Regions from separate parts of the Streptomyces purpurogeneiscleroticus genome, predicted to be linked through region 1. Evidence: riboswitches for the same ligand, from Rfam matches in the RefSeq annotation. Region 1 holds a riboswitch; the other holds the start of a gene.

What was found. Region 1 has a riboswitch for S-adenosylmethionine ahead of thrC (threonine synthase). Riboswitches for the same ligand answer to the same signal wherever they lie in the genome.
Region 2: linked by a shared signal. The riboswitch ahead of CCS38_RS14655 (aminotransferase class V-fold PLP-dependent enzyme) and the one ahead of thrC (threonine synthase) in region 1 are both predicted to bind S-adenosylmethionine.

Annotation. Positions count from the first base shown of each region.
Region 1 covers NZ_NHSG01000174.1:13,255-17,831, forward strand. The annotation lists gene CCS38_RS10635 (alpha,alpha-trehalose-phosphate synthase (UDP-forming)) at 1-994, opposite strand, end outside; gene CCS38_RS10640 (glucosyl-3-phosphoglycerate synthase) at 1,047-2,012, opposite strand; SAM riboswitch class I at 2,163-2,321, shown strand; gene thrC (threonine synthase) at 2,339-3,622, shown strand; gene CCS38_RS10650 (MoaD/ThiS family protein) at 3,729-4,007, shown strand; gene CCS38_RS10655 (cold-shock protein) at 4,471-4,577, shown strand, end outside.
Region 2 covers NZ_NHSG01000226.1:4,356-8,932, reverse strand. The annotation lists gene CCS38_RS14670 (hypothetical protein) at 5-244, opposite strand; gene CCS38_RS14665 (rhomboid family intramembrane serine protease) at 436-1,185, shown strand; gene CCS38_RS14660 (Lrp/AsnC family transcriptional regulator) at 1,182-1,463, shown strand; gene CCS38_RS14655 (aminotransferase class V-fold PLP-dependent enzyme) at 1,567-2,976, opposite strand; SAM riboswitch class IV at 3,172-3,288, opposite strand; gene trpD (anthranilate phosphoribosyltransferase) at 3,365-4,429, opposite strand.

The DNA of each region.
Region 1 (4,577 bases):
GGCCGCGCCACTCGGGCCGGTCGGTCAGCAGCCGCCGGTACGCCTGGAGGCCGCGCACGATGTTCTTCGACAGCTCCGTACGGTCCACCCGGACGATCGTCTTCCGCGGCGCGCCGTCCTCTCCGGTGCCGATCTGCCCGCGCAGGTCCGCCAGCCGCTCGTCGACGTCCGGCTGCCGGGAGCGCTCGCGCAGGAAGTCCGCGTCGGCGCCCAGGCCGTGCACCCCGAGCCGGGTGGTCCGGCCCTCGTACGTGACGCGCAGCCCCGCGTCCCCGTCTCTGGCGACCTCGGCGCCCAGCACCACGGCGCAGCACTCCGCGAACGCCGCGGCCCAGCGGTGGGTCAGGAATGCTGCCCGGTCGCCGCCCAGGATGCCGCGCAGCACCTCGGCCGCCACGTCGTCCGGCAGCAGCCGGAAGTAGTCCGGCGGCGCCCAGGGGGTGTGCGAGAAGTGGCCGATGCGCAGGTCGGGGCGGCGCTCGCGGAGCAGCCCCGGGACCAGCGTGAGGTGGTAGTCCTGCACGAGGACGGCCGCGCCGGGCGCCGCGGCCTCGGCGAGCGCGTCGGCGAAGGCGGCGTTGTACGCCTCGTACGACGCCCACTGGCTGCGGAAATCCGCGTCGAACGCGGGCTCCAGCGGCGTCTGGTAGAGCAGGTGGTGGACGAACCACAGCACGGAGTTGGCGACGCCGTTGTACGCGTCGGCGAAGACCTCGGGCGCGATGTCCAGCATCCGGACGGACTGTCCGCCGGTGTCGCCGGGGTCCAGCAGCCCGTCGCCGGCGGCGGCCCGCCGGGCCGCCTCGCGGTCGCCGTCGCCGAGCGCGGCGCACACCCACACCGCCCCGGCGTCCGGGCCGATGGCCGACAGGCCGGAGACCAGACCGCCACCGCCGCGCCGGGAGGTCAGCGTGCCGTCCTCGCCCAAGGCGTAGGAGACCGGACCGCGGTTGGACGCGACGAGAACCTGGGCACCTGAGCTGGAGGAGACCATGCCGATGACCTAACCCGCGACAGATCCGCTCAAACGTGCGGCCGCCCCGTCCTCATGCCGCGCGCCGCTCCGCGTACTCCGGTATGCCGCGCATCGGCGGCCGCTCCTCGGTGTCCACGTCGGTCGTCCGCGGGACGAACCCGCCCTCCTCGCCGCGGTCGAACTGGGTGAGCCGGGGCCGTACGAGGTGCCCGCGTGCCAGCCGGAGCTGGGCGGTGCGGTAGATCGCCGCGGCCATCCGGCCGAGCGCCTGCCCGTCCTGGTGCCGGTGCTTGCGCACGCCCACGTCCACCTGCGCCAGCGCGTCCAGGCCGACCGTGTGCAGCGCGTCGACCAGCAGGCCCAGCTCGACGCCGTACCCGACGGGGAAGGGCAGCCGCTCCAGCAGCGACCGGCGGGCCGCGTATTCGCCGCCCAGCGGCTGGACGAAGCCGGCCAGCTGCGGCCAGTGCAGATTGAGCAGCGGGCGGGCCACCAGCTCGGTGACCCGTCCCCCCTGGCCCGCCTTCGGGCCGCCGGCGCCCTCGCCGAGCGGCCGGTCGTACATCGCCTTCACGAACTGCACCTCGGGGTCGGTGAGCAGCGGCCCGACGATCCCGGAGACGAAGGCGGCGGAGAACTCGCGCAGGTCGGCGTCGACGAAGCAGACGATGTCGCCGCCGGTGGCCAGCAGCGAGCGCCACAGCACCTCGCCCTTGCCGGGCACCGTCGCCAGCCGCGGCAGGATCGCGTCGCGGTGCACGACCCGGGCGCCCGCGGCGGCCGCGACCTCGGCGGTGCGGTCGGTGGAGCCGGAGTCCACCACGACCAGCTCGTCGACCAGGGGCGCCGCCGCGGACATCAGATCGCGACGGATGATCTCCACGATCGTGCCGACCGTGGCCTCCTCGTCGAGCGCGGGCAGCACTACGCTGACCGTCTGCCCGGTGCGGCTCTTCGCGGCCAGCAGCTGGTCGAGCGGTCGGTCGGCGGCAGACCAGGAGCGGCCGGCCAGCCAGCGCTCCACCTCTTCCAGCACGTATCCGTCTCCCTAAAGTGATCCATCTCGCGCATCGGACGACTATCTCAACCGTGCACGCCTTCGGTTACAGTCTTGAACAACGCGGATGACCACCGCATGCCGGGGTCACCGCTGAACAAACGCCTGTGTTTCGAACGCAGGCCATACCGCTCATCCAGAGGGGCAGAGGGATACGGCCCGTTGAAGCCCCGGCAACCCTCCAGCCGGTCTTGCCGCCAGGACACTGAAGTCCGCCGCGCGAGGCTCCCGGCTAGGGAAGGTGCCAAATCCGTCTCGCGGCGAGATGCGCCGCGAGGAAGATGAGGAGAAAGGGCCTCGCCTCCATGGCTGTGCAAGCTGCAGAAACCACCTCCACCGTCTCCCTCGGTCCCGCCGCCGCGCTGTCCTGCCGCGAGTGCGGTACGCGCTTCCCGCTCGGCCCGATCTTCGCGTGCCAGGAATGTTTCGGGCCGCTCGAAGTGGCATACGACCTGCCGAGCGGCGACCCCGAGGGCTTGAAGAAGCAGATCGAGGCCGGTCCGAACAACATCTGGCGCTACGCGCCGCTGCTGCCCGTCCCCGCCGACGTGGCCGACAAGCCCAACCTCAACCCGGGCTTCACCAAGCTGGTCCAGGCCGACCGCCTCGCCGCCGAGCTGGGCGTCACCGGCGGCCTGTACGTGAAGGACGACTCCGGCAACCCGACGCACTCCTTCAAGGACCGCGTCGTGGCGATCGCCGTCGAGGCCGCCCGCGCCTTCGGCTTCACCACCCTGTCCTGCTCCTCCACCGGCAACCTGGCCGGTGCGGTCGGCGCCGCGGCGCGCCGGGCGGGCTTCCGCTCCTGCGTGTTCATCCCGCACGACCTGGAGGCCGGCAAGGTCGTCATGGCCGCGGTGTACGGCGGCGACCTGGTCGGCATCGAGGGCAACTACGACGACGTCAACCGCTTCTGCTCCGAGCTCATCGGCGACCCGCTGGGCGAGGGCTGGGGCTTCGTGAACGTCAACCTCCGCCCGTACTACGGCGAGGGCTCCAAGACGCTCGCGTACGAGATCTGTGAGCAGCTCGGCTGGGAGCTCCCGGACCAGCTGGTCATCCCGATCGCCTCGGGCTCGCAGCTCACGAAGATCGACAAGGGGCTCAAGGAGCTCATCGCGCTCGGCCTCGTCGAGGACAAGCCGTACAAGATCTTCGGCGCCCAGGCCGAGGGCTGCTCGCCGGTGTCCACCGCCTTCAAGGCCGGCCACGACGTCGTACGCCCGCAGAAGCCGAACACCATCGCCAAGTCGCTGGCCATCGGCAACCCGGCCGACGGCCCGTACGTGCTGGACATCGCCCGGCGCACCGGCGGCGCGGTCGAGGACGTCAACGACGAGCAGGTCGTGGACGCGATCAAGCTGCTGGCCCGTACGGAGGGCATCTTCGCGGAGACCGCGGGCGGCGTGACCGTCGGCGTCACCAAGAAGCTCATCGAGAACGGGCAGATCGACCCGGCGAAGTCCCTCGTCGTCCTCAACACCGGTGACGGCCTGAAGACGCTGGACGCCGTGGCGCCGACCACCGGCCCGACCGCGACCATCCGCCCGAGCCTGGACGCGTTCCGCGAGGCCGGTCTCGACAAGTAGGGGGTTCCGGCGGGCCCGTTCGGCGGGCCCGCGCCGCCTCCCAGCTCCGCCGCGCCGCGGAGCCCATGTACTCGTTTTCCCGGAACCTGGAAGGTAGAAGAACCCCATGAGCGTCAGCGTCCGCATCCCCACCATCCTCCGCACCTACACCGGCGGCCAGGCCGAGGTCGCCGCCGAGGGCGCGACCCTCTCCGAGGTCATCGCGGACCTGGAGAAGAACCACAACGGCATCTCGGCCCGCGTCCTGGACGACCAGGGCAAGCTGCGCCGCTTCGTGAACGTCTACGTCAACGACGACGACGTGCGCTTCGAGCAGGGCCTGGAGACCCCGACGCCGGACGGCGCGGGCGTCTCGATCATCCCCGCGGTGGCCGGCGGCTGCTGAAGTCCGTCGCCGCCTGCGCACGCCTTTAGTGCGCCCTGTGTGCGCCCCCTGTGCATCGTCTCGTGGGTGCCCGCATATGCCTCCCGGAATCGCCCCGTCCGCAGCAAAAGCGGACGGGGCGATTCCATGTCGTTAAAGGCGATACAGTTGAGGTGAATCCTCTTCGCGCGCGTGCCCCACGCATATGAGAACGCGACAAGATGTGCCCAAAGTGTGTGCGCATTTTGTCGCGTTGATGAGCTATGCCCGGCCCGGCTTGCCCTGAATTATTTAGACTTCGCCGCAAATCGGCGAATGGTCGTGGGCAGAATTCTCGTCCGATTGACCTGTTGCGCTGGGCATTGGTGCAGATACATTCAGCGGCGGTCGACGCGTTCCGGCGCACACCCTCCTTGGGGGTGAGGTCTGACCCGGGTCCGCGGAGTGCGGTCCTGCGCAAGGGCCAGCAATAGGGGAGTTAGGAATGGCTCAGGGCACCGTCAAGTGGTTCAACGCGGAGAAGGGGTACGGCTTCATCGCGGTCGACGGTGGTGCGGATGTTTTCGTCCACTACAGCGCGATCCAGATGGA
Region 2 (4,577 bases), on a different contig from region 1:
GATCTCAGGCGTCCGCGCCGGGGCGGTCCACCAGCTCGATCTGGTCGACCGCGTTGCACCAGCGGCAGCGGACGGACTCGATGCTCTCACTGAGCACCTCGCGCTCCTCAACCTTGGGCTCACCGGCCAGGTCGAGGTGGACGTACTCCACCACCTTGGACTGGCGGGTCACGTCGAAACGCGTGAGGTTGCCGCACAGAGTGCAGCGCCACCGGGTTTCGGCCGTCGGCAGGGGAACAGCCATTGTGTCGTCCTCTTTCGTCAAGCGTGGTGCGGTTGTGCGGGCTCTCGCGGTGCGCCGTCGAACTGCGGAGGTACGGAAAGTACTGCCCGTAACCCTACGGCCTGGTGGCGACCGGGTGCCGTCCCCGCCCGGGTACCGGAACACGGCGAGGCACTCTGTCCCCTTTGTGGCTATTACGCCATGATCACTTCATGTCGGCCTCGTTTCCGTCCCCGCGGACCGTGTTCTCCCGGATGACCAACATCCTGATCGGCATCTGCTGCGTGGTGTTCGTCATCGGCCCGGCCTCGGGGCTGAACGGGATACACGGCACCGGTGAATCGCTCCTGCAGGCCCAGAGCGCGTACTTCGCCCGTTGGGGCGTCATCCCGCGCGACCTGTGGAGCGGCGACCCGCAGGCCCTGCTCACCCCGCTCACCGCGCTCTTCGTGCACGGCAGCTGGCTGCACCTGCTGGGCAACATGCTCTTCCTCTATGTCTTCGGGGGCATGGCCGAGGCCAGGATGGGCCGGCTGCACTTCGTGGTCTTCTACATCCTGACCGGCTACGTGGCCCTGATGGGATACGCGGCGGCGCACGCCGAGTCGGGCCAGACCCTGGTCGGCGCGTCCGGATCGATCTCCGGCGTGCTCGGCGCCTTCCTGTACCTCTTTCCCCGCGCGCGGGTGACCAGCCTCTTCCCGTTCCTCTTCTTCCTGCCGCTGCGCTTCCCCGCCTGGGCGGTGCTGCTCTTCTGGTTCGTCCTCCAGTGGCTGGCGGCCCAGCGCGCGGTCAACGGCCCCGGCGTCGCCTACCTGGCCCACGTCGTCGGCTTTGTGCTGGGCTTCCTGTACGCCTGGGTCCGCTACCACGTACCGGACGCTCCACCGCAGGCCCCCGCCGGGGCCCCCGGTAGGGTGGAGCCCACAGAACGGCCGACCGAGGGAGAGAGCCAACCGTGATCACTTCGATCGTGCTCATCAAGACCAGCGTGGACCGGATCCCGGAGATCGCGGAGAAGATCGCGACGATCGAGGGCGTCAGCGAGGTCTACTCGGTCACCGGCGCGCACGACCTGATCGCGATGGTCCGGGTCCGCGAACACGACGACCTCGCGGACGTCATCCCCGGCCGCATCAGCAAGGTCCCCGGCGTCGCCTCCACGGAGACGCACATCGCGTTCCGCACGTACTCCCAGCACGACCTGGAGGCGGCGTTCGCGATCGGGCTCGAAAGCTGACCCTCAAGCCCGTCCGGCGTTTGAGGACAATCCTGAACGCCGAACGGCCACCGGCCGGCAGCGGTCCCTCAGCAGGACCACCACCGGCCGGTTCTTCCGCGGCTCAGGCCGCTGCGCCGCGATCCGGCACGCAGCGCCCCTCCTCGGTCCGGTAGGACCACTTCGCACCGTCCCGCACAAGCTCCGTCACGGCGGTGACGAACCGCTCGACGTGCTCATCGGGCGTCCCCGCCCCGAAGCTCACCCGGATGGCGTTCAGCGACCGCTCCCCCGGCCGGGCGTCCGGCGCGCCGCACTCGCCCGGGTCCTGCGGGTCGCTGCCCAGCAGGGTGCGCACCAGCGGGTGGGCGCAGAACAGCCCGTCCCGTACGCCGATGCCGTACTCCGCCGACAGCGCGGCCGCGAAGTGCGAGCTGTTCCAGCCCTCCACGACGAACGACAGCACGCCCACCCGCGGCGCGTCGTCGCCGAAGAGCGACAGCACCTTCACCTCGGGCACCTCGGCGAGCCCCGCCCGCACCTTCGCGATCAGCTCCTGCTCCCGCGCGACCAGGTTGCCGAACCCGGCCTCGGTCAGCGCCTTGCACGCGGAGGCGATCGAGTACACCCCGATCACGTTCGGCGAACCGGCCTCGTGGCGGGCCGCCGTGGTGTGCCACTCCACCTGCACGCCGCCGTCCTCGCGCCGCGCGACCTTGCGGCTCGCGCCGCCGCCGGCCAGGTACGGCTCGGCGTCCTGCAGCCAGTCGGCGCGCCCGGCCAGCACGCCGGACCCGAAGGGCGCGTACAGCTTGTGGCCGGAGAAGGCCACCCAGTCCACGTCCAGCTCGGCGATGTCCACCGGGTGGTGCGGGGCCAGCTGCGCGGCGTCCAGCACGATGCGCGCGCCGTGCGCGTGCGCCGCGGCGGCCAGTTCGCGCACCGGCCACAGCTCACCGGTCACGTTCGACGCGCCGGTCACGCACACCAGCGCCGGGCCGTAGGGCTCCCGCTCGGCGAGCGCCTTCTCCAGCGTGTCGACCGCCTGCTGCGGGGTCCGCGGGGCGTTCAGGTACGTCACCTCGACATCCGCGCGCTGCTCCCAGGGCAGCAGCGACGCGTGGTGCTCGGTCTCGAAGACGAACACCCGGGTGTGCGCGGGGAGCGCGCCGGCCAGCAGGTTGAGCGAGTCGGTCGTGGAACGGGTGAAGACCACCTGGTCCGTCTCGCGGCAGCCGAGGAACTCCGCGACCGTCTGCCGGCTGTTCTCGAAGAGGTCGGTGGACAGCTGGGAGAGGTACCCGGCGCCGCGGTGCACGCTCCCGTAGTACGGCGCGTACGCGGCCACGTCGTCCCACACCCGCTGCAGGGCCGGGGCGCTGGCGGCGTAGTCCAGCGCGGCGTAGCCGACCTCGCCGCCGGTGACGAGCGGGACGCGCACGTCGCGGCCGAGGACGGGGAGCGGCGCGGTGCAGGCGGGGTCGGCGTCGGCGGAGTCGGCGGTGGCGAGGACGGTTTCAGGGCGCACGGACATGGCGGAGTCTCCCGGAGGCGTACGGAGTAGGCGAATGACACGCACGGGGCGTGGAAGGACCCGCGGGCGCACGGACACCTGGTACAGAACAGAGGGGCGCCACAGGCGGGGTGTTCGGAAAAAGGGGCCGACCGGCCCTATCGCATTCGCTGCATCACGGAAGAGCTCCCTCGATAACCAGGATCCCTGGCGAGGGATCCGCGCTTGCCGCAGACCTTGCTGCCTGCGGCCTGGTCATCACCCGGGGCACCCCGCCACGGACGGAGGGTTGCCGGACAGCAAGCCGGGGCCTAATCGCTGTCACTCGTGACCTGGCGAGAATCATGCCACATGATCGGAACGCCGCAAGGGGTGTCCGGGATACGGACACCCCTCGCGTCGTAGGCGGTTACGCGTTCGACGCGGCCACCCACCGGTCCAGTACCCGCTGTGCCGCACCGGAGTCGATCGACTCCGCCGCCCTCGCCATCCCCGCCGCGATCTGCTCGTTCAGCGGGGCGTCCGTCGGGTCCAGGGCCACCAGCGCCGCGGCGGAGTTGAGCAGCACCGCGTCCCGTACCGGACCGGTCTCCCCGGCCAGCAGGCGGCGGGCGACGTCCGCGTTGTACGAGGCGTCCGCGCCGCGCAGCGCCTCCACCGGCACCAGTTCGATGCCGACGTCGCGCGGGTCGAAGGGCACCTCGCGCACGGTGCCGTCCCGGACCACCCACACCGTGGACGTGGCCGTGGTCGTCAGCTCGTCCAGGCCGTCGTCGCCGCGGAAGACCAGCGCGGAGGAGCCGCGCTCGGCGAGAACGCCGGCCAGGATGGGCGCCATCCGGGCGTCCGCGACGCCGGTGGCCTGGGCCGCGACCTTGGCCGGGTTGGTGAGCGGGCCGAGCACGTTGAAGGTGGTACGGATGCCCAGCTGGCTGCGGGCGGGCGCGACGTGCCGCAGCGAGGGATGGAACTTCACCGCGAAGCAGAAGGTGATGCCGGCCTCCTCGGCGACCTCCACCACCCGGCGCGGCGTCAGGTCCAGGTTCACGCCGAGCTTCTCCAGGACGTCGGAGGCGCCGCTGGCGGAGGACGCGGCGCGGTTGCCGTGCTTGACGACCTTCGTGCCCGTGCCGGCCACCACGACCGAGGACATGGTGGAGATGTTCACGGTCTTGGCGCCGTCGCCGCCGGTGCCGACGATGTCCACGCTGCGGCCCGGCACCTCGATGAGGTTGGCGTGCTCGTACATCGCGCGGACCAGCCCGGAGATCTCCGCGACCGTCTCGCCCTTGGCGCGCAGCGCCACCGCGAAGCCGGCGATCTGCGCGTCGCTGGCCTCGCCGCGCATGATCCGGTCCATCGCCCACTCGGTGGAGTCGGCGGAGAGGTCATGGCCTTCGAGGAGGGCGTTCAGCACGCCCGGCCAGGTGCGGGCCGCCACGCTGCCGCCGCCATCCGGGGTCACAACGTTCATGGTCCACGCTCCTGGGTGAGTCAAGAATCTTCACAGCGAGCCTATCGGGCCCGGGGATACGCCGGAGGGCCCCGTCCGGTGCTCGGACAGGGCCCTCTGGGTGGCGTTCTCTGCTACGTGCTCGGGGTCACGGTGTCGGTACCGCTCC